Regions from separate parts of the Priestia sp. YIM B13490 genome, predicted to be linked through region 3. Evidence: riboswitches for the same ligand, from Rfam matches in the RefSeq annotation. Region 3 holds a riboswitch; each other region holds the start of a gene.
The links. Region 3 has a riboswitch for cyclic di-AMP ahead of ACFX4R_RS00485 (dicarboxylate/amino acid:cation symporter). Riboswitches for the same ligand answer to the same signal wherever they lie in the genome.

Region 1 (10,299 bases), on a different contig from region 3:
CCGATGCACTTTCATCCGTGGCGTACGGCCCAGAACAAGTCTTAATTGTGCTTGCCACAATTGGGATGATAGCATTTTGGTATTCAATACCTATCGGTATTGGTGTACTTATCCTTTTAACGGCACTTATCCTTTCTTACCGACAAATTATTTATGCCTATCCAGAAGGTGGCGGCGCTTATGTTGTATCTAAACATAACCTTGGAGAGAATGCAGGGCTTATTGCTGGTGGGTCTCTGTTAGTAGATTATATTTTAACCGTATCTGTAAGTATTTCATCTGGAACAGATGCATTAACGTCGGCTTTTCCTGTTTTACATGATTATAAGGTCATTATTGCTTGTTTATTAGTTATTCTTATTATGATTTTAAACCTAAGAGGGGTAACAGAATCAGCTTCGGCTTTAGCCTACCCTGTGTATTTATTTGTTCTTGCATTGGTTCTTTTAATAGGAGTAGGCATATGGAAAGTAGCCACTGGGCAGGTCTCTCCTGACGTTCATCCGGCTATTGGAACTGCAGTGCCAGGAATTAGCTTATTTTTACTACTACGAGCTTTTTCATCAGGATGTTCAGCCCTTACAGGCGTAGAAGCTATTTCAAATGCTGTAACCAACTTTAGACAACCAGCTGCAAGAAATGCGGTACGTACGCTTGTTGCAATGGGTATTATTTTAGCAATTTTATTCTCAGGTGTCATGTTCTTGGCTTATTGGTTTGGAATTGCACCTAAAGCAGAGGAGACGGTGGTTTCGCAGCTTGCTTCCCAAGTGTTGGGACGAAATGGTTTCTATTATTTTGTTCAAGGTACAACAGCTTTAATTTTAGTTTTGGCTGCCAATACAGGCTTTTCAGCTTTTCCTTTACTGGCTGTTAACTTAGCTGTAGATAAGTATATCCCGCGTATGTTTACGATACGTGGTGATCGTTTGGGCTATTCAAATGGAATTGTGACCCTTGGAATTGCCTCTATCTTGCTTATCATAGCGTTTCACGGTAATACAGAACGGTTAATTCCTTTATATGCTGTTGGCGTATTTATTCCATTTACATTATCCCAAACGGGGATGATTGTTAAATGGTTAAAAGAAAAGCCAGCTGGCTGGCAGGGAAAATTAGTGACCAATTTTATTGGAGCTTTTATTAGTTTCACGGTACTGATTATTTTCTTTACAACAAAATTCTCACAAGTATGGGCTGTTTTAATCTTCTTACCTCTTATCGTCTATGTATTCCACCGTATTAAGAACCATTATGAAGAGGTAGGAAAGCAACTTCGTATTATGCCAGGAGATAAAGAAGCATTAGCATTAGAAGGAAATGTAGTCATTATACCAGTCGCAGGCTTAACAAGGGCTGTTGAGAATTCCATTAACTATGCAAAAATTATTGGAGACACAGTAATTGCGGTCCATGTGGCATTTGACCGTGAAAGTGAAAAGAGAATGGAAGAGATATGGAACGAAAGATATCCTGATATACGCTTAGTTACATTCTACTCACAATATCGAAGCTTAGTTGGACCTCTTTTACGCTTTATTGATCGTGTAGAAGAGCGAGCTGATGATAGTCATATGGCTGTCACCGTGTTAATTCCGCAATTTATCACAAGAAAAAGCTGGCATAACGCATTGCATAACCAGTCAAGTTTATTACTAAGGGCACACCTTCTTTATCGAAAAAATGTCATTGTGACAACATTGCCTTATAAATTTAAGAAATAAAAAAGCAAACCCCTTTTCATATGTATGAAAAGGGGTTTAATTCGATCATTCATCTTATATTAAGAAAAACAGATGACATTTAGAATAACCGACACTACATCAGCTTAATTAAGCATTTCTTTACTGAATAATTTATCGTACATAAGATGACTTATTGGTAAACTTCTGTGAATGATTTGATCAGCACCTGCATGCCTTGCATTTACAATCTGTTTAGAAGTTAAAATTTCAACAACACTGTAAATGGAAGGATTCTGCCCTTTACTAGCTATAAGCGATATGAGAGATTGTAAATCAGCTTCCTCCTCTGTTTGGTGTGCATTAGCTGTTATAAGTATTGTTGTTGCGTACTTTATGTTTGCCTTTACTAATGTCTGTGAATCTGTTGGATCTCCCTTAATAAAATAGACATACTGAGATAAGACTGAAGGTGTTTCTAGTGTATTATCAATCAGGACGATTTCATTTAGAAACAAAGACTCTTCAAGGTAAGTAAAAAGGGTTCTAACTCGTTCATTCCAACCAATGATAATAAAATGATTATTTCCTTTATATATAAAATTATCTCCCATTAAAGCACTCTCCTTTAAAATCATAAGGCATATAAAATAATTAAAGAGTGATTCACAAACTTAGTTTCAAATACGATGAGTGGTACTAACTTAATACGTCAGAAAGAACATACCCAACATATTCTACAGTGTAATTGATTAAAAATCTCTATCATTATTATCTCCTGTTTTTTTGAAGATAAACTAGATAACATCATTGACCAATTTATACGTTTAATGCATCACTTGTTACAATAACTTATTCTATCTAAATTATTTTCTAATAATGTTTTATAGTGGTTTTTAATAGAAATTGATTTTATTTTGCTGAATAAATAGATAAAAAAGAACGCTCAATATACGAAAGCGTTCTTTTTTGAAAACCATTTTTTTATAAAAGAAGATGAGATTATCTATCCAATCATAATTTTTCCTTTTGGATAATGGAATGGATCTCCTTGGCGACGAAGTGTAACAGCAAATGCAATGGTTAAAGGGCCAACTCTTCCAGCAAACATGGTTAATACAATGATTATTCTGCCGATAGGTGATAAGTCTGGCGTGAGTCCCATGGAGAGCCCTACTGTTCCAAAAGCCGAAACCGTTTCAAAAAGAATCATTAAGAACTCTTTTCCAGGTTCTGTAATGGTCAATAGCATCGCTACTACAAAGACAATAAATAAACCAATCGAAGTAACAGTGAGCGATTTATAGATCACATCATAGGTAACTTTCCTTCTAAAAAAGTTTACATCTTCTTTCCCTCTAATCTGCGACGAGACTGCTCCTATTAGAGTCGCAAAAGTAGTTGTTTTAATCCCTCCACCCGTAGAACCTGGAGAAGCACCAATAAACATTAGAAAGATCGTAAAGAATAACGTAGTTTGAGTTAAATCAGGGATGTTTAATGTATTAGCGCCTGCTGTACGAGGTGTAACAGACTGAAATAATGAAGCTAGAACTTTTCCTGACCACGATAATGGCTGTAAAGTTTTCGGATTATTGAATTCTAAAAAGAAAACAATAATAGTACCGGCCACCAATAAAATGCTAGTGGTTGTAAGGACAACTTTTGTATGTAAAGAAAAACGTTTAGTATGACGGTATTCGTACAATTCATTTATCACAATGAAACCAATACCTCCGAATACAATTAATGTACAGACGACTAGGGTAACAAGTGGGTCATCTACATACCCCGTTAAACTTCTGAATTCTCCCATTAAGTCAAAGCCAGCATTATTAAAGTTGGAGATAGCGTGAAAAAAACCAAAATAAATGGCTCTTGAAAGTGGCATGTCAAATGAAAATCGAATCGCTAATAACAGCCCGCCTAAAAATTCAAATACAAGGGTGAAAACTAAGATTCTCTTCACTAGTTTAACAATCCCCTCGATTGATACGTTATTAAGCGATTCCTGTAACAGAATCCTTTCTTTTAAAGAAATACGTTTTCCTAAGATAAAAGCAAACAATGTGGCAAATGTCATGAAACCTAGTCCCCCAACTTGAATAAGAGCGAGGATAACTAATTGTCCAAACACAGTAAACGTTGTCCCTGTATCTACTACTACAAGACCGGTCACACAAGTAGCAGATGTAGAAGTGAATAGTGCATTGATCCATGAAAGCCCTTCTCCATTCTTAGTAGCTACAGGAAGGGTCAACAGAAATGCCCCTAATAAGATGATGAGGACAAAACCAGTCACCAATACCTTGGGAGGATCTAAAAAAAACGTTCTTTTTTTTCTCATCATAAACCCTCCTTTATTAAACGTTTTCTTCAAAATGTTTTAAACCTTGATTATCACCTATGACAATTAATTTGTCACCTTTTAAAATTGTTTCATGAGCAGAAGGGGAAATGATCATCTTGTTTTCTCTTTCAATACCAATAACATTACATCCATACTTTGCTCGTGCATCTAGATCAAACAAATTTTTGTTATGTAGTTTACGTGAAACTATAATCTCAACCAAGCTATAATCACGAGACAGTTCAATGTAATCAATAATTGTTTCAGATCCAATGTGGTGAGCGAGACGCTTCGCCATATCGCGTTCAGGTTGAATAACACGATTAGCACCTATTTTTTCTAACACTTTTTGATGATAATGATTGGCAGCCTTGACCAAAATTTCTTTGACGCCCAGTTCTTTCAATAATAATGTAGCGAGAATACTGTTTTCAATATCGTCTCCAAATGAAACAATGGCATAATCAATATTAGAGATACCAATAGCTTTTAAAGCATTTTCATCAATAGCATTTGCTTGTGCAACATATGTAGCCTTATCAGCATATTTGTTTACCACTTCCTCATCTTTATCTACGGCAATCACTTCGACATCCATTTTAGAGAATTCTTCTACTAAGGTACCTCCAAAGTTTCCTAACCCAAGTACCGCAAATTGCTTTTTCATCTTTTCTCCTCCTTTCGTAATTCTAAAAAAAGAATGAAAAACTAATATAAACTGCGAATTAAAGGATCAATCCTTCTTTTTATTAAGCTTTTAAATTTTCTAGTAAATCCCTTTATCAGAATATAAATATTTGTATAAGAAGAGTAAACAGATAAATGAAACTTATATCTTAAATTTCTCATTTAGCCTTATAAATATTCTCAGAAGAATGATTCGTTATTATTTTAAGTTCAAATGTGCAACCTAAGAGGTATAAGAAAGAAGCAAAGGAGGAGAGATGATGGAAGCTAGTGTTATGAATATTGTTCAACATGAACTATATATGATTACGATGGTGTTTCTATTTGGTTTAATAGCCATGAAAGTAGCAGAGCATATTAAGATTCCTGATGTAGCACTTTTTATGATTGTAGGAATCTTGCTTGGACCATCCGTCTTACATCTAATAACAGCACCAATTAATTCTGTAGCCTATCAATTCATTATTGTCTTAGGTTCTATTTTAATTCTATTTGAGGGTGGAAGCGCGATTCAATTGTCGATATTGAAAAGAGTATGGGTGACTATTTCTCTTTTATCCATAGTAGGAGTAGTGGTAACAGCAGCAGTTGTAGCCTTTACCGCATTTTATTTATTGGATGTGCCGATCCTATATGCCTTTTTACTCGCATCTGTTATTGCATCAACAGATCCAGCGACGTTGATGCCTGTTTTTAAACAAATTACTATTCGAGAAAAAGTCAGACAAACGGTAGAAAGTGAGTCTGCGTTTAATGATGCAACAGGCTCTATTTTAACGTTCACCTTACTAGGTGTCATTCTAGGAAAAACAGAATTATCATTTTCTTCAAGTGTATGGAGTTTTGTTCGTGAAGCAGGAGGAGGAATTTTAATTGGAGCCATCATAGGTTTCCTAGGTTCTATTTTAATCTCCGAACATAGGTGGGGACTTTTGCAGAAATATAATACCATTGTAAGTCTAGTTGTGGCCATTAGCGCTTACTTAGCAGCTGGGCTTATTGAAGCAAGTGGATTTATGGCGACCTTTACAGCAGGCCTAGTTTTAGGGAATTCTCAACCACTTTTTCGTCTTTATATTTCAGATGAAACGAATTCAACGATCTCTCACTTTTCAGAAACCTTAACTTTAATCATGAGAACTCTTATTTTTATGTTGTTGGGTACTCAAGTTAACTTTAACATCTTAGGTCAATTTTGGCTTCAGGGGATACTAATCGTTCTCGTCTTTATGTTTGTTGCAAGACCACTTACTGTCTTACTATGTACACTACCCGATCGGAAAGCAAAGTGGAGTTGGAATGAGATTGTCTTTATGTTCTGGGTTCGTGAGACAGGCGTTATTCCGGCAGCTCTTTCAGGAATGATTGTGGCAGCAAATATTAAATATGCAAATGAGATCTCATCTGTTACCTTTATTGCTATATTAGTGACGATTCTTATACAAGCCAGTACAACTGGTTACGTGGCCAAAAAGCTAGGGCTTATTTTGAAAACACCTATACATAGAACTAATTCAGAAGAAACTACCTGAACCAAAATGAGGTAGTTTTATATCTGCTACTTTGCTTAATCCTGCACACCGTTTGTATATGGACATTTTTGAAAGATAAGCCCATACCTTTATTGAGATGGGCTTTATCTATAAATAGACAAGAAACAGAGTTATATTATTCAGCTTTAGTTTAAAACTGAGAGTGTGTCAATACAATGTAATAGTATTTTATAATGTAATAGTATTTTATCGGGAGTTGTAGTAATACCATTGTACCTAAAACTTTAAGATTACTTGCTATTGTCTTGGGAATTTCACACCAGAACCACAGAAAAGATTAAATACGATTTAACCTTTCGAATTACCAAATAATTTGGCTATATTCTTATCCATAACAAATACTTCAATTCGTTCACCTGTTTTTGTACTAGTATCACTATGACTAGATAACACCTTACAACCAGTATGTTTTTCAACAATTTCTTTAAAATCTTCACTATACATTTCTCGTAGAACTTGTCTCATTTTCTTAACAAGTCCTTTCCCTACATCATGATTGATAAGGTGTTTTTCTTCGACGGTCAAAACTCCTTTGAATCGGAGCAAGATCATATCCTCTACAATGTAAGTCTTTGCCTCTTGCGGTCCGCGACCAATTAGTTCCCTTTGAAACTTAATAAATGCCTCACTTAGTTCAGTCTCTAGCTTTTTCTTAGATTGTCCCACAGTTTTCCCTCCGAAATTCCTTTTTCTTATACTAGTAAACAAAATAAAAAAGACCCGAGAAGAGGACTCTTTTTGTGGATTTTAGATACATTGAAATAAACTGTAGTCTCTAAAAACACAATCAGGAACAATCTCTCTTCAAACGCTTACGGGGTTAGCTGACGGGTTCGGGCATGAGAGTTGCCTTACTCAAATCATTGAGATTCACCCCATATGGATTAATTCCACTTTATTTTTGGTTCCCCCGTTCTTTCGAGTAAGATTCAGCGATTCAAGCTAATTCTTTTGTTAAAACATCAATTATAATAATTAATTATATTGAAATTGTAAAGGAGAATTTTTATTTTTTAAGAGAGAGGAAGTATATTATAGAGAAGCATGTCATAAGTTTAATAGTAGTAAATAAAATAAAAAATAAATAGTTATCATAAGGTACATTTTTAATTTTAAAAAGATTACGTAATTTTTTTCAACTCTCTCTTTACAAGCAAAATTTATAGTCGTATAATCAAGGCATCAAATTAAAGAAGAATATCGGCCTAGTCCTGAATATTCAGGAACGGAGGAACCAATCAATTGGGGTTAATTCTACAGATTGTAGAAGGGATGAGATTACTCTTTCGCCATCCTACCCGTCAGCTAACTTCGTCGGCTAAAGCGAAGGAGGTCAATAGACCGCCTATTTATTTCGGAGGGCTTTTTATTGTTTTTTAACAATGAAATGCTTGTTCGATAATGTATTGCAGGTCTTTTTTGTTTGCTCAAAAATTAAATACAGCTGTCTGTTAGAAAAAGAACAGGGAGACAGAATGCAAAGAGAGCTTTATGCTAGCTAGGCATTAGGTAGACCAATGAATACTTTTCTTCCACAGTTGGATTGTCTAAAGAATAATAGGACTGCTATATCTTTATCTCTAAAGATGTAGTTTTATTACCTATTGGTTTCTTTGTCATTCCACAGGGAGATAAGTAGGCATTGGTCTATTTTTTGTTCTTAGGTTTGTTTCACATTTGTATGGGAAGTAAGCAGAAGAACAAGATAATGACCAGTTAGATAAATACATGCTTGGAAGGAAGTAGGGCTGAAAAAAATACGTTTATATATAAAAACAATGGACCGTTGAATATTTACTAGATTTATAGGGTTACTTTATTTTTAAACAAATTAAGAGAAATGAAGAATGGAGAGATAGAAGTGTTTAACGACTTTGTTACGATTGGACTTTTGGTTGCAACCTTTGCTCTTTTCTGGGGATTTACTTTATTTTGTGAGAAAGCATAAGGAGGATATTGATATGCTCATACCAGCAATCATTGGAGTAGTCATGATTATTTATTTGTTATACGTACTCATTAAGCCTGAGAAGTTTTAAAGAAATTAAAGAGAATGAACAATAAGTGGGAGGAAAATAAAAATGACTATGGGACTCATACAGATAGTCGTGACTTTACTTATCATTGGTCTTCTAGTAAAGCCAGTAGGCGTCTACCTTGTGAAAGTATTTGATTATGAAAGAACAGGATTAGACCGTCTTTTCGGACCAGTAGAACGATTCATCTATCGGCTAATTGGAATAAAAGAAAAAGAGAGAATGGGGTGGAAAAAATATGTATTTGCCGTGTTACTCTCTAACTTCGTCATGCTAATGTTGATGTATATAGTTTTTAGACTGCAGAAGTACTTACCATTAAATCCCGATGGAATAGATAATATGTCTTCACCATTAGCGTTTAATACAGCAGCTTCTTTTATAACAAATACTAATTGGCAAGCTTATAGTGGTGAAAATTCACTTTCGTATTTGTCACAGATGATTGCTATTACATTCCCAATGTTTACATCAGCAGCCACAGGATTTGCTGTTGCTATTGCATTCATTCGTGGTTTAGTAGCTCGTCAAGATAATCTTGGAAATTTCTACGTTGACTTAGTGCGTTCCATTATACGTGTATTCTTGCCTTTATCTTTTATTGTAGCTTTATTCTTGGTTTTTCAAGGAGTACCTCAGACACTTCATGGTGCAGCTGATGCTACAACACTAGAAGGCGTTAAACAAACTATTACAAGAGGACCTGTTGCTGCATTAGAATCTATTAAGCATATTGGAACAAATGGTGGTGGATACTTTGGTACAAATGCCGCACATCCGTTTGAAAATCCAACCCCATTAACCAACTTTATTCATATCCTGTGTATGATGCTATTGCCTACTGCATTGGTATATGCATTTGGGATTATGATTAAAAACAAACGACAAGGATGGACTGTATTTGCAACAATGGGCATTATGTTTATAACGTTTCTTACAGTTGTTTTTATTGCTGAATATAACGGTACACCAACACTAAATGCACTGGGCGTACACGGGAATATGGAAGGTAAAGAAGTTCGTTTTGGGATTTCAGAATCAGCTTTATTTACTGCTGTGACCACCGCAGCTACGACTGGATCTGTTAACAATATGCACGATTCTTTAACTCCAATTGGTGGACTCGTCCCGTTAGCGCAAATGATGTTAAATAACGTATTTGGGGGGAAAGGGGTAGGTTTATTAAACGGATTACTTTATGTCATACTCTCTGTATTTATTTGTGGACTTATGGTTGGTCGTACACCTGAGTTTTTAGGGAAGAAAATCGAGGCTAAAGAAATAAAACTAGCTTCTATCGCCATATTAATACATCCTGTCATTATCCTTGTTCCGACAGCAATGGCCTTATTTCGCCCAGAGTCAATTGCTTCAATCCTGAACCCAGGGTTCCATGGAGTATCAGAAGTTTTATATGCTTTTACGTCAGGAGCTGCCAATAATGGTTCAGCTTTCGGAGGTCTTACATCGAATACAAACTTTTATAACATGGCAATTGGTTTAGTTATGTTATTTGGGCGATACATTGCCATTATTGCCATGTTAGCAATTGCTGGATCATTAGCGACTAAGAAGGTTGTTGCTTCAACTTCAGGAACATTTCGTACCGATACGCCTTTGTTTACTGTTATCCTAGTAGTCATCATTCTAGTTGTGGGGGCATTGACGTTCTTCCCAACACTAGCACTAGGGCCAATAGCAGAACATTTAGGAATGTTTCAGTAACATGGAACGGTAACAAATAAGGAGGATGCCTTATGGCGATTGAGAATAAACCAGTATCAAAGAATATTATCTTTCAAGCAATTATAGACGCATTTAAAAAATTGAATCCATTAGTGATGATTAAAAATCCTGTTATGTTTGTAGTAGAAGTCGGAACCTTAATTACACTTATCCTCTCCATTAAACCAGATATCTTTGGCGTGAGTACAGTTGGACGCGGATACAATACGGCTGTTTTTCTAGTCCTTTTATTTACCGTATTGTTT
Region 2 (10,299 bases), 120 kb from region 3:
AACCTGAACCAAGGAAAAAACCGGTACCAATACATCCCCCTAGTGATATCATAAAAAGATGCCTTGTTTTCATCGTTCTTTTTAATTCTCCTGGCTGTCCCTGTGGAATATTCATCCCATTTCCTCCCTTTGCTGCATAAAAATGAAATCGCTTTCATTTTTTTAGGTTTATTTTGTTTTTATAGCCGCTTACTAGGTAGCTCTTCATGGCTGAAGTCCATTAATGCCGGATGTTTTTCAAATGGCGCCAGCCCCGTAGCGAGGATGGCAGCCGCTTAGCCCTGCATGAACGTTTATTAGATCATAACAGATTTTCTTCTACACGATACCTATTAAGTAGCTCTTTCTTATAAAAGCTTATCGCCAAACAATGAACTCATTAACGCAACCGCTACTTCTGCAGTTTTGTTATGCTGATCTAAAATGGGGTTCACTTCTACAAATTCAGCAGATGTAACCATGTCTGCTTCCGCTAGCATTTCCATTGCTAAATGACTTTCTCGGTAGCTGATGCCGCCTTTTACAGGTGTACCTACGCCTGGTGCATCATCCGGATCTAAGCCGTCTAAGTCCAGCGACAGGTGCACGCCGTCTGTACCGCTTAAATAATCAATCGTTTCTTTCATCACTTGCGTCATACCTAAACGATCAATTTCATGCATGGTATACACTTTAATTCCTTTTTCTTTAATTAACTCTTTTTCACCATCATCCAATGAGCGTGCACCGATAATAACTAGATTTTCAGGTTTGATTTTTGGGGTATACCCTCCAATATTTAAAAGTACAGGATGTCCAATACCAAGGCTCACCGCTAACGGCATGCCGTGAATATTGCCTGATGGAGATGTTTCAGCGGTGTTTAAATCACCATGAGCATCATACCAAATAACGCCTAAATTTTCTGAACCTTTCGCGACTCCTGCAAGCGTTCCAATTGCAATGCTGTGGTCTCCGCCTAATATTAACGGAAAGCGGTCTTGCTCTCTCACTTCTTCAACTCGTGCAGCAAGCTGTTCATTTCCGCTGGCTACAGCCGCTAAGTTTTTCAAATTCGTATTTTTATCTACGTCTGCCCGCTCTTTAATTTCTACTTTAATATCGCCTTCATCGTGTACGGTATAGCCAAGAGCTTCTAAGCGTGTATTCATGCCTGCATAGCGAATCGCGCTCGGCCCCATGTCTACACCCCTTCTTGTTTGTCCGTAATCCATGGGTACACCGATAATTGAAATGTCTTTTTTCATTTTCTATACCTCCGTTGCATTTTATTTTGTGTGAAGTAAACATAGGTGTTTATTTAACTATGTATTTTTTTCATTGATACAGCCCCTCATCTATTTCTTATGCAAAAATGATGCCAACTTTGTTTGTAGCATTCTATCAGTCTTTTTATCATGGGTTTTCTTACATGCGCCAAAAAAACTGTCGATTTCTACAACTTTTTGGCAAACCACGCCAATTTTTTTGTCATTTGGTTTAAAATCGCCAATTTTATTTGCTTTCATAAAAAAGAGATGCGACATAATAAATTCCATTCAACAGCTAGAAGTAACTACACACAGAAAACCTACATTTGTCATACCCATAAAAAAATCCGAACGAGTTGGATTCTTCATCAAGAATCTCAATTCATCGTTCGGATTTTTCTTCACCTAAAATACTTTTGTCCCAGTCTCTTTTTTAATTTGTAATAACGTCTCCGTCTTCATCATCGCCTGTATCGTCTTCACCAGGATCTTTTTCTAATGAGACCACTTTCTTTTTGTCATCCCATTTCACTTTGTAGCCAAGTGATTTGGCTACTTTGATAACTGATAAATAAGAGTGATGATTTGGTTTATACAGCTTTAAGTCACTCGAATCAATGACGCCTAAGCCTAACAGCAGGCGATCGGATTGAACGTAAGGCTTTCCATCAATCAGCTTCACTTGCTTATCAGTAAATGGATAAACGGCACGGTTGACTTCAACTGTAAACTCTCCTTTTTTCTCTTCTTTAATTGGTTTTGGCTGTTTGGATACATATTTAATTGCGTCTACTCCTAATACCGTGCCTTGGCGCGTATTATCAGCGCCTCCGTACATTTTCCCCGTTTCATAGTCATAGATAACCGCTTGAACGTTTCCAATATGCTCAGGCTTTTCTTCAAACGCATGTCCTTTAGCCATCATTTCAAGAAGTGTATCTTGGCTAAAGCCAGGTTCCCATCTTACGGTTGGATAGCCGCCTGAATAAATACGAGGTGTTAAAATCGCTTTTTGAATCGGCATCTTATGGTCAATAACATTCATAATCGTTTCTGCTACAGACGCAATAATGGTTGGGCCTCCCGGTGAGCCAATTGCCATGAATGGCTTTCCGTCTTTTAACAGCATCGTTGGAGACATGCTGCTTCGAGGACGTTTTTTAGGCTCAACCTGGTTCACGCCTCCCGGAGTGGCATCAAAATCCGTCATTTCATTGTTGAGCATAAATCCGTAGTCAGGAACCATAATTCCTGAACCAAAAACTTGTTCAATGGTAGTCGTGTAAGAAACCATGTTTCCCCATTTGTCTACAACAGAGAAATGAGTCGTTTGGCCGATTGGATTTTCTTCCTTTACTGTTGCTTTATTTGGATTTTCTTTTCCTTCATATTTCCAAGGGTCTCCTTCTTTGACGTTAGGCGTTGCTTTGTTTGGATTAATTAATTTACGACGTTCTTTAATATAATCTTCATCTAACAGTCCTTTTTTCGGCACTTCGTAAAAGTCTTCATCTGCCATATACGCCGCGCGATCCGCGAAAGCTAAGTGCATCGCTTCCGTTAAATGCTGCAAATACTGAGGCGTATTGGAACCCATTTTTTCTACATCATAACCTTCCATTAGCTTTAAAATCTGCTGAACGGTTAATCCGCCGGAGCTAGGAGGAGCCGCACTAACCACATCGTAGCCTCGGTAAGTTGTTTTAACCGGCTCACGTTCTTTTACAACGTAATTTTTCAAATCATCCATGGTCATGCTTCCATCGCGTTTTTGAACTTCTTTAACAAGCGCTTTTCCAATTTCTCCTTTATAAAGAGCGTCTGATCCTTCTTTTTGAATAAGCTTTAATGTTTTAGCAAGATCCGGCTGAACAAGCTTATCTTCTTCTTTTAACGGCTTGCCATTCGGCACGAATACATTACCGGCCGTTTGGTATCTTTCAAGCTTGTCCACATTTTCATCAATGTACTGAGCCATCGACCAATTTACTTTGATTCCTTGTTCTGCTTGAGCAATAGCTGGTTTAATAACATCTGATAAGTCCATTGTTCCATAATCTTTAAGGGCTGTTTCTACTCCTTTTAGCGTACCAGGAACTCCAACTGCTTTTCCTGTTATGTGACGCTTACTGAAAGGGATGACTTTTCCTTTTGAATCTAAAAACAGCTTAGGCGTGACATCAGCTGGTGCCATTTCACGGCTGTCTAGCATCGTAATTTTATCTTTCTTTTTTTCATAAATCATCATAAAGCCGCCGCCGCCGATACCTGACATCATCGGTTCCACAACGTTGAGAGATAATTGAATGGCAGCTGCCGCGTCCACAGCATTTCCGCCTTCAGCTAAAACTTTCCTTCCCGCTTCAGCAGCCAGCGGGTGAGATGCCGCTACAATTCCTTGTGTAGCACCTCGTTTCATTGAATGGTCGACACCCGGAACTTCAGCAGCAGCTGGTGTGACAACTAAACTTAAACTAAATAATGCAATAACCAACATCTTCATAACCTTCACCTGGGTCTCCTCCTTCAAATACATTATTTCACATCGTCTGAAACGATGGATTTCACAAAGAATAAATTGGTTTATTATGATATTTTTTACATATGTGTATAAATAAAAAGCAAAGTAAATCAGACCTTTGCTTTTTTTAGTTAGTCGCATGTTTAACTTTTCTCTATTCATTTACAATTATCTATATTTTCTAACAATTTATCCATAGGCTGATAGTTTCTTACTATTTTTGGAATTATGTAGACTGAACGCTCTAATAATATAGAAAATCTAGCAGTTAAGAAGTCGTTGGACTTACATGCACTTCTTAAAATTTCTACAAATATTCTTATTATTATATAAAAAGCAATTCTTTATGAAAATCAGCATATGTTTCCTAAAAACCAAAAATAAAACAGGACTTTTGATTCACCGTCCTGTTTGCAGCATGTTTTCGACTTTTTTAATATCCGCGTGAGTAGGATTGATTTCCCGGGCATAAGCGATTTGTTCTTTCGCTTTTTCCATTTCTTTTAATTGAATATAGGTTTTTGCGAGTTCGAGCGGCAGCATAACCCCTTCAAAACCAAGATCTTGGGCCCGCTGCAAGTAAGACAGCGATTTTTCGTAATTCCCTCCAAACATAAGCGGAGTTTCCCGGTATTTTATTCCTCGAACGAAATGCGCCAAGCTTGAAGATGGATTTAATGTTAATGCCTGATGAAGAGCTCTGTCCATTTCTAAATTTAATACCATTTTTTCAAAAATAATTGATTCTTCGATTTGCTTTGCTAAACAAACTGCTAAGTAACAGTACAAATCAGATGCTTGAGGTTTTTTCTTCATTTCTTGTTGAATTTCACGTTTGATCTCTTTCCACTTACCCTCTTCTAGCTGATTCATGACGTATTCTACATGTATTCCCACCACTTTGCCCTCCTTTTCCTCTTTATCATAAAGGATTTCTGCACAAATGAAAAAAGTAAGTGTTCTTCATTTTTCTCAAAAGATCGTTACCGTTAAAAAATAGGCAAATTTCTCAATCACTTAACCCAATTAGTACATAGGATATAGAGAATTTTATTAAAGGAGGTTACACATATGGGCGCAAAAGGCGGTTTTGGTTTTTCATTTATCGTTGTTTTATTTATTCTATTAGTAATCGTAGGATGTTCTTGCTACTACTAATTTTTAGAGGGGATGAACATCATTCATCCTCTTATTTCAAAAAAAACCATGCTTTCGCATGGCTACATACCGATTAGATGAATGAGTAGAGGAACTCATTGTTCGGCAATATTGAAGAAATTTTTGGTTTTTACTTCCGCCTAGTATGCCCTTTTTGACGGGGGTTATGCGCAAATAAAGTTAACGTTTAAAAGCGAAAGCCAGACGCACCTACAATAACAAGTAAAACAAATAACACAACGATTAACGCAAAATTTTGTTTTCCCACGTACCATCCCTCACTTCCTGTTATCTGCTTTTAGTGTATGCAACAGCTTGGCAAAATGTTTAGGACAGGGGTGCGGATTTTTTTAACGAGAAAAACCTTCAAATTTCGTCAAAAAAGTGAATCATATTTTTGTTTCTTTCGTTATATATAGTAAGAGATTTTTTTACTATAAAAAAGGGGGGCCTTTAATGCGCCGACATTCTAAATTGCCCATTGTTCTTGTCTTTGCCTTCTTTTTATTCATCGCAACTGTTTTGTGCGTAACCTCTTATATGTCTTGAACGTATAAATAATATAAAAAAATCGCCTCATCGAAGGCGATTTTTCTACCCCAGCATTATATCTTCATTTGGATAACGAACGGCTTCACGCTTTTGCTTAGATAATGAAAACGCAAGCGTTAATGGCCCCACTTTTCCTAAAAACATGATAAAGATAATAATCACGCGTCCAAAGTACGAAAGTTCAGGAGTTGCTCCCATCGATAAACCTACTGTTCCAAATGCAGAAACAACTTCAAACATAATTTTTACAAACGGCAGGTTTTCCGAAATATTTAACAGGAAAATGGCCCCAAATACAAACATAATTGAAATCATCGTGATGGCTAGTGCCTTAAACACGTGAAGAGGAAGAAGTCGTCTCTTTAATAGCACAATATCTTCCCGGCTTCGTAAAAATGCCCATACAGAAAAAATAATCACCACAAACGTCGTGAGTTTGATACCGCCTCCTGTTGAAGCACTTCCTGCACCAATAAACATTAACATAACCATTAAAAATATAGTGGAATCATGCAAACTTCCTATATCGATACTATTAAAACCTGCTGTACGTGTCGTTACAGCTTGAAAATAAGATGCCCACACTTTGTCTCCTAATGACAAACTTCCGAGCGTATGTGGATTGCTGTACTCCAAGAAAAAAATAAAAAGCATGGCAACCACGTTAATCGCAAACGTGCTGATGATCATAATTTTCGAATGCAGCGTTAGCTTTTTATAGGATTTTTTTACCCACATATCTGCAAGGACGGTAAACCCTAATCCACCGATAATGAACAAAAAAGAAATCGTTATGTTAATAATGGGATCTCCTACATACTGAACCAGGCTGTCAGATAATAGTCCGAACCCTGCGTTATTAAAAGCCGAAATCGAATGAAACAAGCTAAAGAACAGCCCCTTAGACCATCCGAACTCCGGAACCCAGCGTATCGCTAGAAAGATAAGTGCAACAAACTCAATTAAAAATGAAAAGATAAACAGTCTTTTAACTAGCAGGACAACTCCGCCGATGCTCGTTTGATTTAATGCCTGCTGAACGAGCATACGCTCTTTAAATCCAATTTTTTTACCTAGCATCATAAAAATCAACACGGCAAATGACATAATGCCAAGACCGCCTATTTGAATTAACAGCATAATAATCGTTTGACCAATGACGGTAAAACGCGTACCTGTATCTACGACAGCTAAGCCGGTTACTGTCATCGCGGAAGTAGACGTAAAAAGGGCGTCTACCCACCGGATGGGCTCAGTAGTAGAAACAGGCATCATCAATAGAAGAGCACCTATAATAATTCCTCCGCCAAAAATGGAGACAAGCAGCTGCGGAGGGGTGAGTTTAATGATTTGTTTTTTCATAAGTTAAACTCCTTCTTCTTCAAAACGGTTCAAATCGCGATTATGTCCGATAACAATTAGCATATCTCCTTGTTCAATTATTTCATGCGCGGTAGGCGAAATCACCATTTCCCCGTCTTTTCGCTGAAAGCCGATAATGTTGCAGCCGTACTTGGCACGAATGTTCAAATCAAACAGCGTTTTATTATGAAGTTTCTTAGAGGCCACAATTTCGACAATACTATAATCCTTTGACAGTTCAATGTAATCAATGATCTTTTCTGACACCACGTGATGAGCAATACGCTTAGCAATATCGCGCTCAGGATGAATGACTTTGTCCGCTCCTATTTTCTCCAGCACCTTTTGGTGATACATATTTACTGCTTTTACCCATACTTGCTTAACGCCCATATCTTTTAAAAGCATCGTTGCGAGCACGCTCGCTTCGATATCATCCCCAAACGAAATAAGAGCATGATCAACATTGCGAATACCTAGCCCCTTTAAGCTAGCTTCATCAATTGCATTCGCCTGCACAACATATGTAGCTGAGTTGCTAAATTTATTTACTACCTCCTGATTGCGGTCAATAGCGAGCACATCCACATCCAGATTAGCAAACTCTTCAACCAAACTGCCTCCAAAACGACCTAATCCCAATACAGCAAACTGTTTTTTCATAATGTATTTATTCCTTTCTTCAACTGCTGTGTGTTCTCTTAGCTTATACTTTTTCTAAAAAATTACATCTTTTTCTTAAAAAAAGCGCAAAAAAACACAGGAAGGCTCCTGTGTTTTTTCACACTCTTCCCCCTCAAAACGCTTGCGAAGTTAGCTGTCGGGTTCGGGTTTTAAGAGTAACCCTACCTTTTTAAGGATTCACCCCGGAGCACAATATGTGCGTAAATAATGGGTCCTCCGCTCCGTAATGGATTAAGCGATTTTTATTCAAATGTCTATGATCTATTTTTTAGAATAATCGATTCGATTCATGATACATTTCACTTCACGAAAGCTATCTTACTCCTGTGGATTTTGTCTGTCAAGATATTTTTAGGGAAGACCTCACTTGCCCTGCAAGCTGCAAAAATCGTATAAATCTAAACTGACAATCATTTTGTGAAATTGATCAAATAAATTAATAACAGCTAAAAGCTCTAACAGCTGCGTATCACTGTAAAATTTCTTTAATTGATTCATATCAGCATCCGTCAACTCCTTTGGACGCACCCGGTATACATCAATAAATCGAAACAGCAGGCGATCTTTTTCTTCCAGCTCTTTTTCTCTTAACACTTTTTGATTAAGCGTCTCATCGCCTACATATGACATGCTCATACACGTCTCACAGCCGTTAACACCTGCTAGATAAAGCCTTATTTTTTCCTTAGTCTCTTTTTCTACTATATCGCTGTTCCAAAGCGTGTCGTAAAGCTCATCATACAATCTTTTTACATGCGGAATTAAATTCAATGCTTTTTCAAAATTTGTTCCCTCTTCGTTTGCTAACAAAACTCTTGCCATTTTTCACTCACTCCTTTTTAATTATTATAGTAAGAAAAATGGAAATTTCAGATTACATATAAAACATCTTATCGACTATTACTAATCAAATGAAACGTTAATGAGAAAGAAGGTTTTCAATTGAAAATTGATGAAATTGATTTATCGATTTTGCAGGCGCTGCAGCAAAACAGCCGCCTTTCCTTACGAGAGCTAGGAAAACAAATTAATTTGTCTCCTCCTTCGGTGGCAGAGCGAGTAAGGCAGCTAGAGAGCTTTGGCGTTATAAAAGGGTATACGATTGATATTGATTATGAAAAGCTGCATTTGCCCGTGTCGTGTTTTATTGAAGTAACGATGAAAAACGGAGAGCACGAGCGTTTTAAACGATTTATTTCTCAGTATCCCTACGCTTTATTCTGTGAACGCATCGCCGGGCAAGCCTGCTTTATTACAAAGCTTCAGCTTCCTCACCTGCACATACTCGAACAATTTATTAACGAAATTACACCTTATGCCAAAACGATTTCACACATCGCCCTTTCTCACGTAGAGATGGCTCCTGCATTATTGAGTCATTTAAAAGATGAAAAGTGATTGAAACGTAACGAAAAAATCCGAACGAATCATCGTTCGGATCTTCTTTCCATTACACTACTTTTGTCCCAGCCTCTTTTATTCGTCCAACAGCATAAAAAATAACCCTCCAAAGCTGGAGGGTATAAATTTTCCGAATAATGAAAGTTTTACAACTTCATTTTATCAGGTGCCGGCATTTCTGTCTACTTAAAAATGTAAAAGAGCTCTCTATTAATAGAAAGCTCTTTTACCTGCTTGTTTTTTGAAAACAATCAATCTATATAAAAGGAAACTACCTAAGGCTGAACGTCACGTGAAACCTTGGCAGTTGATCCTGGATATACCGGTTGATATGATTCAAAACAAGTTCTTTCATCATTTCTTCTTTGACTTCTGATTCCGTTTTTTTATCTTTTTGTTTTAAAATAAGAATATAATAAACTTTACCCATTTTAATGGGCTCACTACTCTCTCCGATGTGCTGTTTTTTTAAAACATCTATAAAAGAAGGAGATAGACTTGAAAGCTTTAGATTATCAGCATTCTCTATTTTGCTCACTGTCTGGAATTCAGCATATTTTTTTTGAACGTCCTGAAGCGATGTTCCCTTTTGCAGTTCAGCCGCAGCGGCAGCGGCATCATGTAAAGTGGAAAAAGCCAGCTGCGTAAAAGATACGCGCGTTAGATCGTTTTCAATACGTTTATAGTAAGCAGTTAGTTCATCAGACGTAATTTGTTTGCGGAAATATTCTTCTAATTTAAACTGATTCGTTAGCTGGTTGGTTACATCACTGGAACGAATATTTAACACTTCATAACCTTGTTTTCTTGTATCCTCGTCATATGAGCGTTTAATTTGCTTCCACATATCCTCAACTTGTTTTTGTACTTTATCGCTTGTCTTTAGATGGGAAATTAAGATTTTTTGCATAACAAGCTGCCGCAATAACTCTTTGCGGTAGCTTGTATCATTTAGAGGAGCATCTGGATTTAAGAACCCTTCAACGGCTAAAAAACGGTTGAATTCAGCTCCTGTCACCTTGCCTCCCTCATACGCTTCCAGTTCTTTGGTAGAAGATAGCTGACTAATTTCTACAGAAGGAAACATCGTGTTTGAATGCTTCCCTCCGCAGCCGGTTAAAAATCCGAACGCTGTTAATACTGCTAGCAGCAGCTTTAACGGTGTTGAACTCATCCATTGTTATCCTGCTGTTCTGAAAGCTTCAGAGAAATAGTTTGTTTTTTTCCATTTCGATACACGTCTAATTTTACCGTGTCTCCTACTTTACGTTTTGTGTATAGATATTGACGTAAATCACTGGATGTTTTGACTTCGTTTCCATCGATGGCAACAATCACGTCTTTTGATTGTAAACCTGCATCAGAAGCAGA
Region 3 (10,299 bases):
CATACCGAATGGATTCATCAAGTTTTTTTGTATCGACAAGAAGCAGCTGTGTTTCCACTTCTTCTATGATCTCTTCTTCTTGATATGACATCCCGCAACCTGAACAGCTGATACATGGCATATGAGTAATTTCAATACTTCTCGTTCCATCTGGCAATTCCCAGTATGCGGTATTGGTTGTTTCTACCGCTTTTTCTTCTTCGCACCATGCGCATTGAACAGTCATATTACAGGACCTCCTTAAGATGATGGAGCATCGTCGCTTTTAACGTCTTTTTTCAATTGAGCTTTAAACTTTTTATCTTTTAATTCATCTCTTTTTTCACGTTTATCTTTTAGACTTTCGTGAGCACTGTCACTTTCATATGTTTTACGTCTTTTTACTCTCCCTAACCCTTCCGGTACAAGGTTGAATTGAGCATCATTCATAAGACCCGAGATGCCGATGGAAGAATCTTTAGCATCCGATGCTGGATAAACAGCTCGAAAATAATCATCTGCACGCCCAGGCACATAGCTTTCTGGCTCCGGATACGTCGTAATCACTCCTTCAAAGTTTCGCAGAACAACTTTACTTGCGCTTTGACTAATAATATAGTTTGGCTGAACTGCAATCTTTCCTCCTCCTCCTGGCGCATCAATAACAAACGTTGGAACAGCATAGCCAGACGTATGACCTCGCAGCCCTTCCATAATTTCAAGCCCTTTGGAAACAGGTGCGCGGAAATGTCCAATTCCTTCTGACAAATCACATTGATAAATATAGTAAGGACGAACGCGTATTTTCACTAAATCGTGCATAAGCTTTTTCATGATAGCTACGCTGTCATTAATCCCAGCTAAAATAACCGCTTGATTGCCAACTGGAACGCCTGCATCGACAAGCATTTCACATGCTTTTTTTGTCTCTTCCGTAATTTCAATGGATGTATTAAAGTGAGTATTTAACCATACTGGATGATATTTCCTTAAAATGGTACATAAATTTTCTGTTATTCGCTGTGGAAACACAACGGGTGCTCTTGTTCCAATCCGAATAATTTCCACATGGGGAATAGCTCGTAAATTCTTCAAAATATATTCTAAAATGTTGTCATTAATCAGCAAGCCATCACCGCCTGAAATGAGTACATCTCGTACTTCAGGTGTTTTGGCGATATAAGCAATCGCAGCATCTAACTGCTTTTTTGGAACGCCCATTCCGATTTGTCCTGAAAACCTTCTTCGAGTACAGTACCTGCAGTACATGGAACATTGATTGGTGACTAAGAACAAAACGCGATCAGGATAGCGATGAGTCAACCCTGGCACTGGAGAATCTTCGTCTTCATCTAGGGGATCTTCTAGATCATATTTTGTTTTATGAAGTTCTTTGCCAACCGGAACAGACTGCATACGGACGGGGCAGCGAGGATCATCTGGATTCATCAAAGATGCATAGTAAGGCGTAATATTGAGCGGAATGGTTTTGGTTGAAATGCGTACTCCTTCTTCTTCTTCAGGAGTTAAGTTAATAACCTTTTTTAAATCATCTAACGTTCGAATTGTGTTTGTTAATTGCCAAATCCAGTCATTCCATTTTTCTTCAGGAACATCTTTCCATAACTCAATATCTTTCCAGTGTCGGGACGGCTTATATAAATCATATAACATACAATCGCTCCTTTATGAAGATTTACTATTGTTATATGTTACAGCCCATAAATTGGTTAATTATTTCTCACCCTTTACTTTTTGACAGATCCTTCACCCATACGTTCATATCTTCTAACGATTTATAAATGTAACAATTATTCGTTAACCTTCCCGTATAGGTATAGCCAAGCTGCTGAAAGGCGGCGTTCATCCCGAATGAAAGCGCTCTCGCTATTGTGTATGCACAAAAAATATGCCGCTGTTTTAGCTCCGCCTCTAGTGCGTTTAATAAATGCTTCATGAATCCATACTTTCGGTAAGCAGGGAGAGTCGCACAATCCGTTAGTTCAGCATTGTGATAGACATAGTCAATTTCAGCAGAAGCAGCGCTAACGATATCGTTCTTGTCAACTATGATATAAAACAAGCTATCTTCTTGAAGCAAATTAGAGAGATACTCTTCTTCGTAGAGGGGAGTAGGATACACTGTGAAGATTTGACGGTAGAGCTGAGAAAGTTGTTTAGCGTCAGATGAAATGGCTTGGCGCATGATCAGTTGATTCGATAAAGAAGAATAATCAGATGTCGGCAAATTCAACACATCTTGAAGCAGCTCTGTTTCTTTTAACGTCTCCCCGCTGTCTCGGCGGGATTGAGACGTATAGTAGCATAAAAGATACGCGTCGCTTCCGTTAAAATAGTAGGGAACAGTTGCTTCTAAAGAAAATCCCAAGCTTATCCAGACCAACAGATGTTCAGCACGTGCTTTTATAATCCACTTTTCGTACGTTTTCTTATCAATTTCTTTATATATATAGCTGTAAATATCGTTCACATTTCCCCGGTAATCATCTATTCTCAGACGCTTGTTATATTCATCTAAAAAAAGAGTCATAGCAAAGGTTGGCTGACAAATATTTTCTTGTTTCCCCATTTGTTTGTATCCTCTCCCTTTTTAGCTTAGTCTGCAATACTGCACCAGTCTGCTACAGTGAGAGCAATAATTTCCGCTGCGTCAAGCATCGTTTGAATACAAATATACTCATTCGGAAAGTGGGCCACTTCTGTTACTCCCGGTCCAAAAACAACTGTTGGAATATCCCCTACTTGTGACAGTATCCCTCCGTCCGTTCCCCAAGGAGATGCTTCAATGATCGGCTGATTCTGTTTCACTTGATAAAAAGAGGACGAAAGAGAAGTCATAAGCGGATGCTCCAATTCAATTTCACCGGGAAGCCAGTGGGCGCCAAACCATTCCAAGTCGACAGGGTGCTCAGCAAACCACTCATCACGCTGAGCCAAAAGTTCAAGCCAGGATTTCATTTCTGCTCTGACATTTTTCATTTTTTCATGCGGAGCAACTCCTATCCTGCCTTCTAATATTACTTGATCAGCGACTGAAGAAGGCCACGTTCCGCCTTGTATATTTCCGATATTAATCGGCACGGGAATGGGAATTTTATTATAGAGCGGATCGGTAATTCGGCTGTTTCTCTCTTTTTCAAGACCCTCAATATGTTTAAGCACCACAGCTGCTTTTTCAATCGCACTCACGCCTTCATACCGAGTCCCTCCATGTGCTGCTACTCCATGCACAGTGACTCGAAACCACATGGAGCCTTGCTGTTTAGGGAAGATCTTCATGTTGGTTGGTTCTGGAATGATGGCACCATCTGCTTTATACCCTCTAAGTACACAGGAAAGTGTTCCTGCCCCTCCGCTTTCCTCTTCTACTACGCTTTGAAAAACAACATCTCCTTTTAGTGAAATATCTAGCTCTTTCAACGCTTGAATAGCTAAGAGTAACGACACATTTCCTCCTTTCATATCCGTTGCTCCGCGTCCATATAAGTTTCCATCTTTTACAACAGCCGTATAAGGGTCTTCCGTCCACTGTGAAAGATCTCCGGGTGGCACTACATCAATGTGCCCATTCAAAATAATGGATTTCCCTCCGCCTTTCCCTTTTAACACGCCTACCACATTCGGACTGTCTCGAAAAGTAGAACGGTTGGAGGCAAAAGCTTCATGGCTGCGAAGTATTTTTTCGTCCGGTTCCCATATATCAATATCTAACTGCAGCTGTCGAAGGCGTTCAATAACAATTGCCTGCGCATGCTTTTCAGAACCTTGTACGCTTGCTTCTTCTACGAAACGCTTGAGTAAACGCACTGCACTTTGACGATGCTCTGTCATCCAGTTATGAATAGATTGCTGTATGTTCATGTAAGGGTCCTCCTTATGGTATCGTAATCAATTGATCACTCAGGCGAACTGTCGCTTCTGTTGAACTCAAAATATCCTCTACAGTATAAGGAGACATTAACTCTGTTAGAAGAAGCGCATCTTTTTCTACTTTAAAAACCGCCCGATCTGTAATAACTAATCCCACGCAGCCCGAAGCAGTCAGAGGTAAAGAGCACGTCTTAACCAGCTTCGGTTCTCCTGTCTTGCTCGTATGATTCATTAGCACAATGACTTTTTTCGCTTTTTGAGCTAATTCCATCGCTCCTCCCATCCCAGGAACTCGCTTACCTGGCACAATCCAATTAGCTAAATCCCCTTTTTCACTCACTTCCAACGCACCAAGAATGGTCATATCGACGTATCCTTTTCGAATCATCGCGAAGGCTGTAGCACTGTCACAGTATGAAGCCCCTTGAACGGTAGTTGTTGGATAGCCTGCTGCATTGCAAACATTCTCATCTTCTTCACCTAAAGGAGGGGAAGATCCTAACCCTAAAATTCCATTTTCAGCATGAAACATCACATGAACAGCGCTTGGCACATAATTAGGAATAAGAGAAGGAATGCCAATCCCTAAATTAACAATCATGCCGTTTTGAATTTCAGCCGCAGCACGTTTTGCAATACGATGACGAATATCTATTCCCAAACCCATTTCCAATTCACTCCTTTCGAAGGAACAATATAATCCACAAATACACCTGACGTCATCACGTTCTCTGGGTCAATGTCCCCAAGAGGAACAATTTCATCCACTTCAGCGATAGTTATACGACCTGCCATTGCCATTAACGGATTAGTGTTTCGAGCGCTTTTATCATAAAGCAAGTTGCCGAATGGATCTGCTTTTTTTGCATACACAAAAGCAACGTCGGCTGTGAGCGGCTTTTCCACTAAAAATGTCTTGCCGTCTACTTCCACTTTTTCTTTTCCAAATTGAATAATGTCATTTTCTATTCCTACATCAATCAGTACTCCTCCGAGTCCAACTCCTCCCGCTCGAATCCGTTCAGCAAGCGTTCCTTGAGGAGAAAACTCAACTTCCAGCTTTTCTTCTGTCATCAGCGTTCCAGCCACTGGGTTCGACCCAATATGAGAAGCAATCAGCTTTTGAATTCTTCCTTGGCTTACCAATTTTCCCGCACCAATATGAGGAAAGCCTGAATCATTACATATCAATGTAAAATTTGATTTTCCGCTTTCAATCAGACCATCAATGAGAGAAGGCGGGCTGCCTACTCCTCCAAATCCTCCTATCATCAACGTAGCCGCATGATCCACGTATTCAATCGCTTGTTCCACAGTTGTGATCTTTTGAAATGAGTTTTCGACCTTTGTCACTCATTTCACCTCATTTCTCTGTTTTTCATTTTGCACTTCATGCAATGTTTTCGAAAGCAGATCGACCGCTTCATCAAGCTGACGATGAGTAATCGTAAATGGTGGCGCAATAATAATACCGTCTCCTTCTACTCCGTCTGTTCCTGCTTGTGAAGGATAAAGGAGAAGACCATTTTTTTGGGCTTTACTTATTACGCGTGCCGTCATATTTTCCGAAGATGAAAAAGGCTCCTTCGTCTTTGGATTTTGCACAAGCTCAAGACCAACTAGTAAGCCTTTGCCACGTATATCACCAATGATAGGGTAAAGAAGTTGAAGCTTCTTCAATTCCCCTACTAAATAGTCTCCTTTCAGCGCTGCTTCTTGAACAAGATCATGCTTTTCAATATAGGTTAAAACAGCTATCCCTACAGCGGATGACAGCGGATTAGCGCTTAGCGTATGTCCGCTCATAATTAATTTGGATCCGTTCATGATAGGTTCAATCGTTTTGCTGCTAGCTAACGTAACGGCTATTGGTGTATATCCTGCTCCCACTCCTTTTCCAAGCGTCATGATGTCTGGTTTAACTCCCCAGTGCTCATACGCAAACATCACGCCTGTACGCCCAACTCCAGTCATGACTTCATCCGCAATCCATAACACATCATATTTATCGCAAATTTCTCTTATCACTTCATAATAACCGGGAGGAGGTGTAAGCGCTGCTCCGGCTGCTCCTACAATGGGCTCTGTAATAAAAGCAGCAATATGTTCAGGGCCGGTTCGTTTGATAACTGTTTCCAATTCGCGTGCACAAGCAAGATTACAAGATGGATAGGTTTGATGAAATGGACACCGATAGCAATAAGGAGGCGAAACCGAAGGATAATCTTCAAGCAAAGACGAGAAGCGTTTTCGTCTTCCAACGTGCCCTGACATAGACAGAGCTCCTATTGTAATACCGTGATAGCTCATCCAGCGTGACAAAACCTTTGTTTTGGTTGGCTTTCCTTGCTCTTGAAAATGCTGAATTGCCGTTTTCATAGCCGTTTCAGTCGCTTCTGTCCCGCTGTTAACAAAAAAGCTCCACTGGAAATGATTGCTGCTTAATTCACATAGTTTCTTAGCTAAGGCTTCTGTTGGATCACTTGTAAACTGCGACCGATATACAAACGCAACTTTCTGTGCCTGATCGGTCATCGCATCAATAATTTCTTTTACGCCGTGTCCAATACTTGCTGTAACTGCCCCCGACGAAGCATCTATGTACCTTTTTCCATCTTGGTCGTACAAATAAATTCCTTTTCCATATGAAATAACTGGGTAGTCGTCGTCGAGCAGCGGCTTTATTACATGAGTTTTATTCATTTCCGCACTCTCCTTTCAAACATACACTCTTATTAAACTGTATGCTGAAACGAAGAGTTTCTTGCCAATAAAAAAAGCCCTAGCATATAGCTAGAGCTTTTACGCTTATTAAGCTGATTGCGTTACAGATTTATCGATACGCTTTGCTTCTGACTCAGCCACAATAACGGCACACGCAGCGTCTCCCGTAATATTTACAGATGTACGAAGCATGTCAAGCAAGCGATCAATTCCAATAATCAATCCGATACCTGCTACAGGCAGACCAACCGAACTCAATACCATTGCTAGCATAATGAGACCAACTCCAGGCACACCTGCTGTACCAATACTAGCAAGCACCGCTGTCAATACAACCGTCACAAGAGCACCCAGCGACAGGTCAACGCCGTATACTTGTGCAATAAAAATAGTCGCTACACCTTGCATAATTGCCGTTCCATCCATGTTAATGGTAGCACCTAACGGCTGAACAAAACTGCTGATGGACTCCGGGACACGAAGATTTTTTTGAGCCACATTCATTGAAATCGGAAGCGTTGCATTACTGCTTGATGTACTGAATCCAACTGTCATCGCAGGAGCAAAACCTTTAAAGAATTCAATTGGGTTACGTCTGGCCATAAGAGCGACTGATCCCCCATATGTTACGATTGAATGGATAAACAGTGCGAGCACGACTACAATCATGTACAGCCCCATCGCTTTAATTGCCTGCCAGCCTTGACTTCCGACCGCTGTTGCAAGAAGCCCAAATGTTCCGTAAGGAGCAAACTTCATCACTAGATTCACAAGGTACATCATCAATTCATTGCCTTGCTCAAGTAAATTGTAAAGCCCTTTTGTTTTACTTCCAAGCATCGTTATACCAAAACCGATAAAGATAGAGAAAACGATAAGTTGAAGCATATTCCCTTCAGCCATCGCTTGAATTGGATTGACTGGAATCATATTTAAGAATGTTTCTCCAACCGGCGGTGCTTTTTCGGCTTCAAAAGAAGCGTTTTTTGTATCAAAAGATCCAAATGTTCCTGGTTTAATAACAAATGCTAATAATAAACCAATTACAATAGCAACGGTTGTTGTCACTAGGAAGTACGAAACTGTTTTAGCCCCGATTCTTCCTAGTTTTTTAGGATCTCCTAAACCTGCTACACCTAACGTGATAGAGAAAAACACAATTGGTACAACAAGCATTTTAATTAAGCTTAAGAAAATTTGGCCAAGCGGTGTAAACAAGTACTTGTCCAGCGGAGCAAAAGCACTTGGAGCAAAAGCGTTAATTAACACTCCTACAACAGCACCAGCAATTAGCGCGATAATGATCTTTGTCGATAGCTTCATAGATTTACCTCCCGTAAATAAATTATATTAGAATGATTCTAACTACTATACTTATTTTACCATGCATTGAGAACGATAACACTCAAAATATACAATATATTAAAAATTTTCAGATTAATAGTTTAGGAATATTTTTAGCTATACAAAAAACCATGAGAATATCATGGTGTCATAGACCTGTTATTCCCTCACTGAATGCTTACGGAGTTAGCTGTCGGATTCGGGTACGTGAGTTACCCTACTTGATTCATTCAAGATTCACCCCAAGTACATTACGCACAAATATGGGTCCCCCGTTCTCTTATAAAACAAAAGAGATTAAGCAAATAATTTTCTTTAATATTTTTGCATGATAATAATTGTTACTTTAATTAAAATTCATTTTATATGTTTCTGTCAAGTTTTTATTCAAGAATAATGCATGATTTTATCATAAAAAGTTGATAATTGTTATATTTTAAAATTTTTACATTATATTTCAATAAACCACAAATACTTATTTAACAAGACTTACAATCTAATGGATAAAAAATTAATTCAAAAAATAGTTTGCAAAGTGAACTTTCTTCTCATTAACTCCCATTCATAAATTTGCATAATTATTCTAATATCCGTGTACTTTATTGCTTTCATAAATATTTTACTCATCAAAAAATAACTCTTTTCAACTGTTGATTTTATCCTTGTATTGCTTGATATACCCTCCCTAAAATTTCACTGAATTTATTGATGCAAAGAAATGGACATTATCAATTCGCCTTATTGTATTTAATTCTGTTCACGATAGAAGGATGGATTCTGTCATACTTTTAAAAAAAGAGCGGGTAATTATCATATAAAACTATCGGAGTTGGAGCGGTACAAGTTCTTTACTTTTTACTTAGTCGCTCTCGTTATTTAACACATAAAAAAAAGAGGCCGTGACGGCCTCTTTTTTTATACAGTAACAGGTTCAGAACTTGCTTTGCGATTCTTTAATTTTTCAACAATGTCACGCGCTACCCACACACCGCACGCACTTGCCTGCGCGAGCCCTCGCGTAATACCAGCTCCGTCTCCTCCCACGTATAAACCAGAAATTTCAGTTTCAAACTTATCGTTTAACTTCGGACGGGCGGAGTAAAATTTCGCTTCCACACCGTAAAATAGCGTATGTTCAGATGCTAACCCAGGCGTTACATGATCCAGTGCTTCTGTCATTTCAATTAAGCTTTTCATCGTATTATAAGGAAGCACTAAGCCCAAGTCACCAGGTACAGCTTCTTTTAACGTTGGTTCTAAAAAGCCTTCTTTAATTCGAGTCGCTGTTGAACGACGGCCCTTTAAAATATCTCCATACTTTTGAACAACTAAGCCCCCGTTTGACAGCATATTAGCTAATCTTGATACTTCGTGCGCATATTCGTTCGGCTGATCAAATGGATCCGAAAATTTATGAGAAACAAGCAGCGCAAAGTTCGTATTTTGACTTCCAAGCTTCGGATCTTTGTATGCGTGTCCATTTGCTAACATAATACCTGAATGATTCTCTACTACCACATGTCCTGAAGGATTGCTGCAGAACGTTCTGACTCTTGTACCTACAGACGTATTGTAAATGAATTTCCCTTCGTACAAGTGCTTGTTGATTTCTTCCATAACAACGTTGGATGTTTCGACTCGAACGCCGATGTCCACTTGATTGTTAATCATTTTCAAACGACGTTTTTTTAGTAAGTCGCTCATCCACTTCGAGCCGTCTCGACCTGGTGAAACAACCACTTTATCAGCCGTAATTCTTTCACCATTCTTCAATTCGATACCGCGCACGATATGCTGACCGTCTTCTTTTTCTGTTATTAAATCGGCTACTTCCGTTTTATACTGCATATCAATTTTTTCTTTTAAGTATTCATAAATGCTTTTTAAAATTTCCAAATTTTGCTCTGTTCCTAAATGACGCACCTGGGCACGCAATAGCTTTAATCCTGCTGCGTATCCGCGTTTTTCAATTTCACGAACTTTATCAGTTAACGGATCCGTAATCGTATCGGTTGCTCCGTGTTTTAAATTAATTTCATCCACATATTTAATTAAATCTACCACCTGTGATTCAGATAGATAATCCGTCATCCAACCTCCAAATTCACTGGTGATATTAAATTTCCCGTCTGAATATGCGCCGGCTCCACCAAAACCATTTGTAATAGAACAAGCCGGCAAACAGCCAGCAAACTCTTTTTTGCCAACCGCAGGCGGACATTTTTCAATTTTTTTCTGAAGAATCGGACAATTACGTCGATAGATATCGTGTCCTTTATCGATTAATAAAATAGTTGCTTCCGGTAATTTTAACGTTAACTCATAGCAAGTAAAAATCCCAGCGGGTCCTGCCCCTACCAC

Region 1: linked by a shared signal. The riboswitch ahead of ACFX4R_RS24155 (Na-translocating system protein MpsC family protein) and the one ahead of ACFX4R_RS00485 (dicarboxylate/amino acid:cation symporter) in region 3 are both predicted to bind cyclic di-AMP.
Region 2: linked by a shared signal. The riboswitch ahead of ACFX4R_RS01145 (potassium channel family protein) and the one ahead of ACFX4R_RS00485 (dicarboxylate/amino acid:cation symporter) in region 3 are both predicted to bind cyclic di-AMP.

What each region holds. Positions count from the first base shown of each region.
Region 1 covers NZ_JBHZOT010000012.1:6,323-16,621, forward strand. The annotation lists gene ACFX4R_RS24130 (APC family permease) at 1-1,724, shown strand, start outside; gene ACFX4R_RS24135 (NAD-binding protein) at 1,829-2,296, opposite strand; gene ACFX4R_RS24140 (TrkH family potassium uptake protein) at 2,689-4,029, opposite strand; gene ACFX4R_RS24145 (potassium channel family protein) at 4,046-4,699, opposite strand; gene ACFX4R_RS24150 (cation:proton antiporter) at 4,980-6,251, shown strand; gene ACFX4R_RS24155 (Na-translocating system protein MpsC family protein) at 6,561-6,938, opposite strand; cyclic di-AMP (ydaO/yuaA leader) riboswitch at 7,066-7,217, opposite strand; cyclic di-AMP (ydaO/yuaA leader) riboswitch at 7,465-7,607, shown strand; gene kdpF (K(+)-transporting ATPase subunit F) at 8,234-8,311, shown strand; gene kdpA (potassium-transporting ATPase subunit KdpA) at 8,360-10,033, shown strand; gene kdpB (potassium-transporting ATPase subunit KdpB) at 10,066-10,299, shown strand, end outside.
Region 2 covers NZ_JBHZOT010000001.1:224,180-234,478, reverse strand. The annotation lists gene ACFX4R_RS01180 (amino acid permease) at 1-115, opposite strand, end outside; gene rocF (arginase) at 348-1,247, opposite strand; gene ggt (gamma-glutamyltransferase) at 1,684-3,762, opposite strand; gene ACFX4R_RS01165 (tetratricopeptide repeat protein) at 4,171-4,668, opposite strand; gene ACFX4R_RS01160 (YjcZ family sporulation protein) at 4,843-4,929, shown strand; gene ACFX4R_RS01155 (YjcZ family sporulation protein) at 5,117-5,197, opposite strand; gene ACFX4R_RS01150 (TrkH family potassium uptake protein) at 5,524-6,843, opposite strand; gene ACFX4R_RS01145 (potassium channel family protein) at 6,847-7,506, opposite strand; cyclic di-AMP (ydaO/yuaA leader) riboswitch at 7,631-7,775, opposite strand; gene ACFX4R_RS01140 (carboxymuconolactone decarboxylase family protein) at 7,891-8,349, opposite strand; gene ACFX4R_RS01135 (Lrp/AsnC family transcriptional regulator) at 8,470-8,925, shown strand; gene ACFX4R_RS01130 (peptidyl-prolyl cis-trans isomerase) at 9,200-10,102, opposite strand; gene ACFX4R_RS01125 (S1C family serine protease) at 10,099-10,299, opposite strand, start outside.
Region 3 covers NZ_JBHZOT010000001.1:100,239-110,537, reverse strand. The annotation lists gene ACFX4R_RS00520 (YokU family protein) at 1-226, opposite strand, end outside; gene kamA (lysine 2,3-aminomutase) at 241-1,653, opposite strand; gene ablB (putative beta-lysine N-acetyltransferase) at 1,721-2,569, opposite strand; gene ACFX4R_RS00505 (peptidase) at 2,596-3,861, opposite strand; gene ACFX4R_RS00500 (3-oxoacid CoA-transferase subunit B) at 3,875-4,537, opposite strand; gene ACFX4R_RS00495 (CoA transferase subunit A) at 4,522-5,223, opposite strand; gene ACFX4R_RS00490 (aspartate aminotransferase family protein) at 5,224-6,573, opposite strand; gene ACFX4R_RS00485 (dicarboxylate/amino acid:cation symporter) at 6,682-7,917, opposite strand; cyclic di-AMP (ydaO/yuaA leader) riboswitch at 8,098-8,252, opposite strand; gene ACFX4R_RS00480 (NAD(P)/FAD-dependent oxidoreductase) at 8,854-10,299, opposite strand, start outside.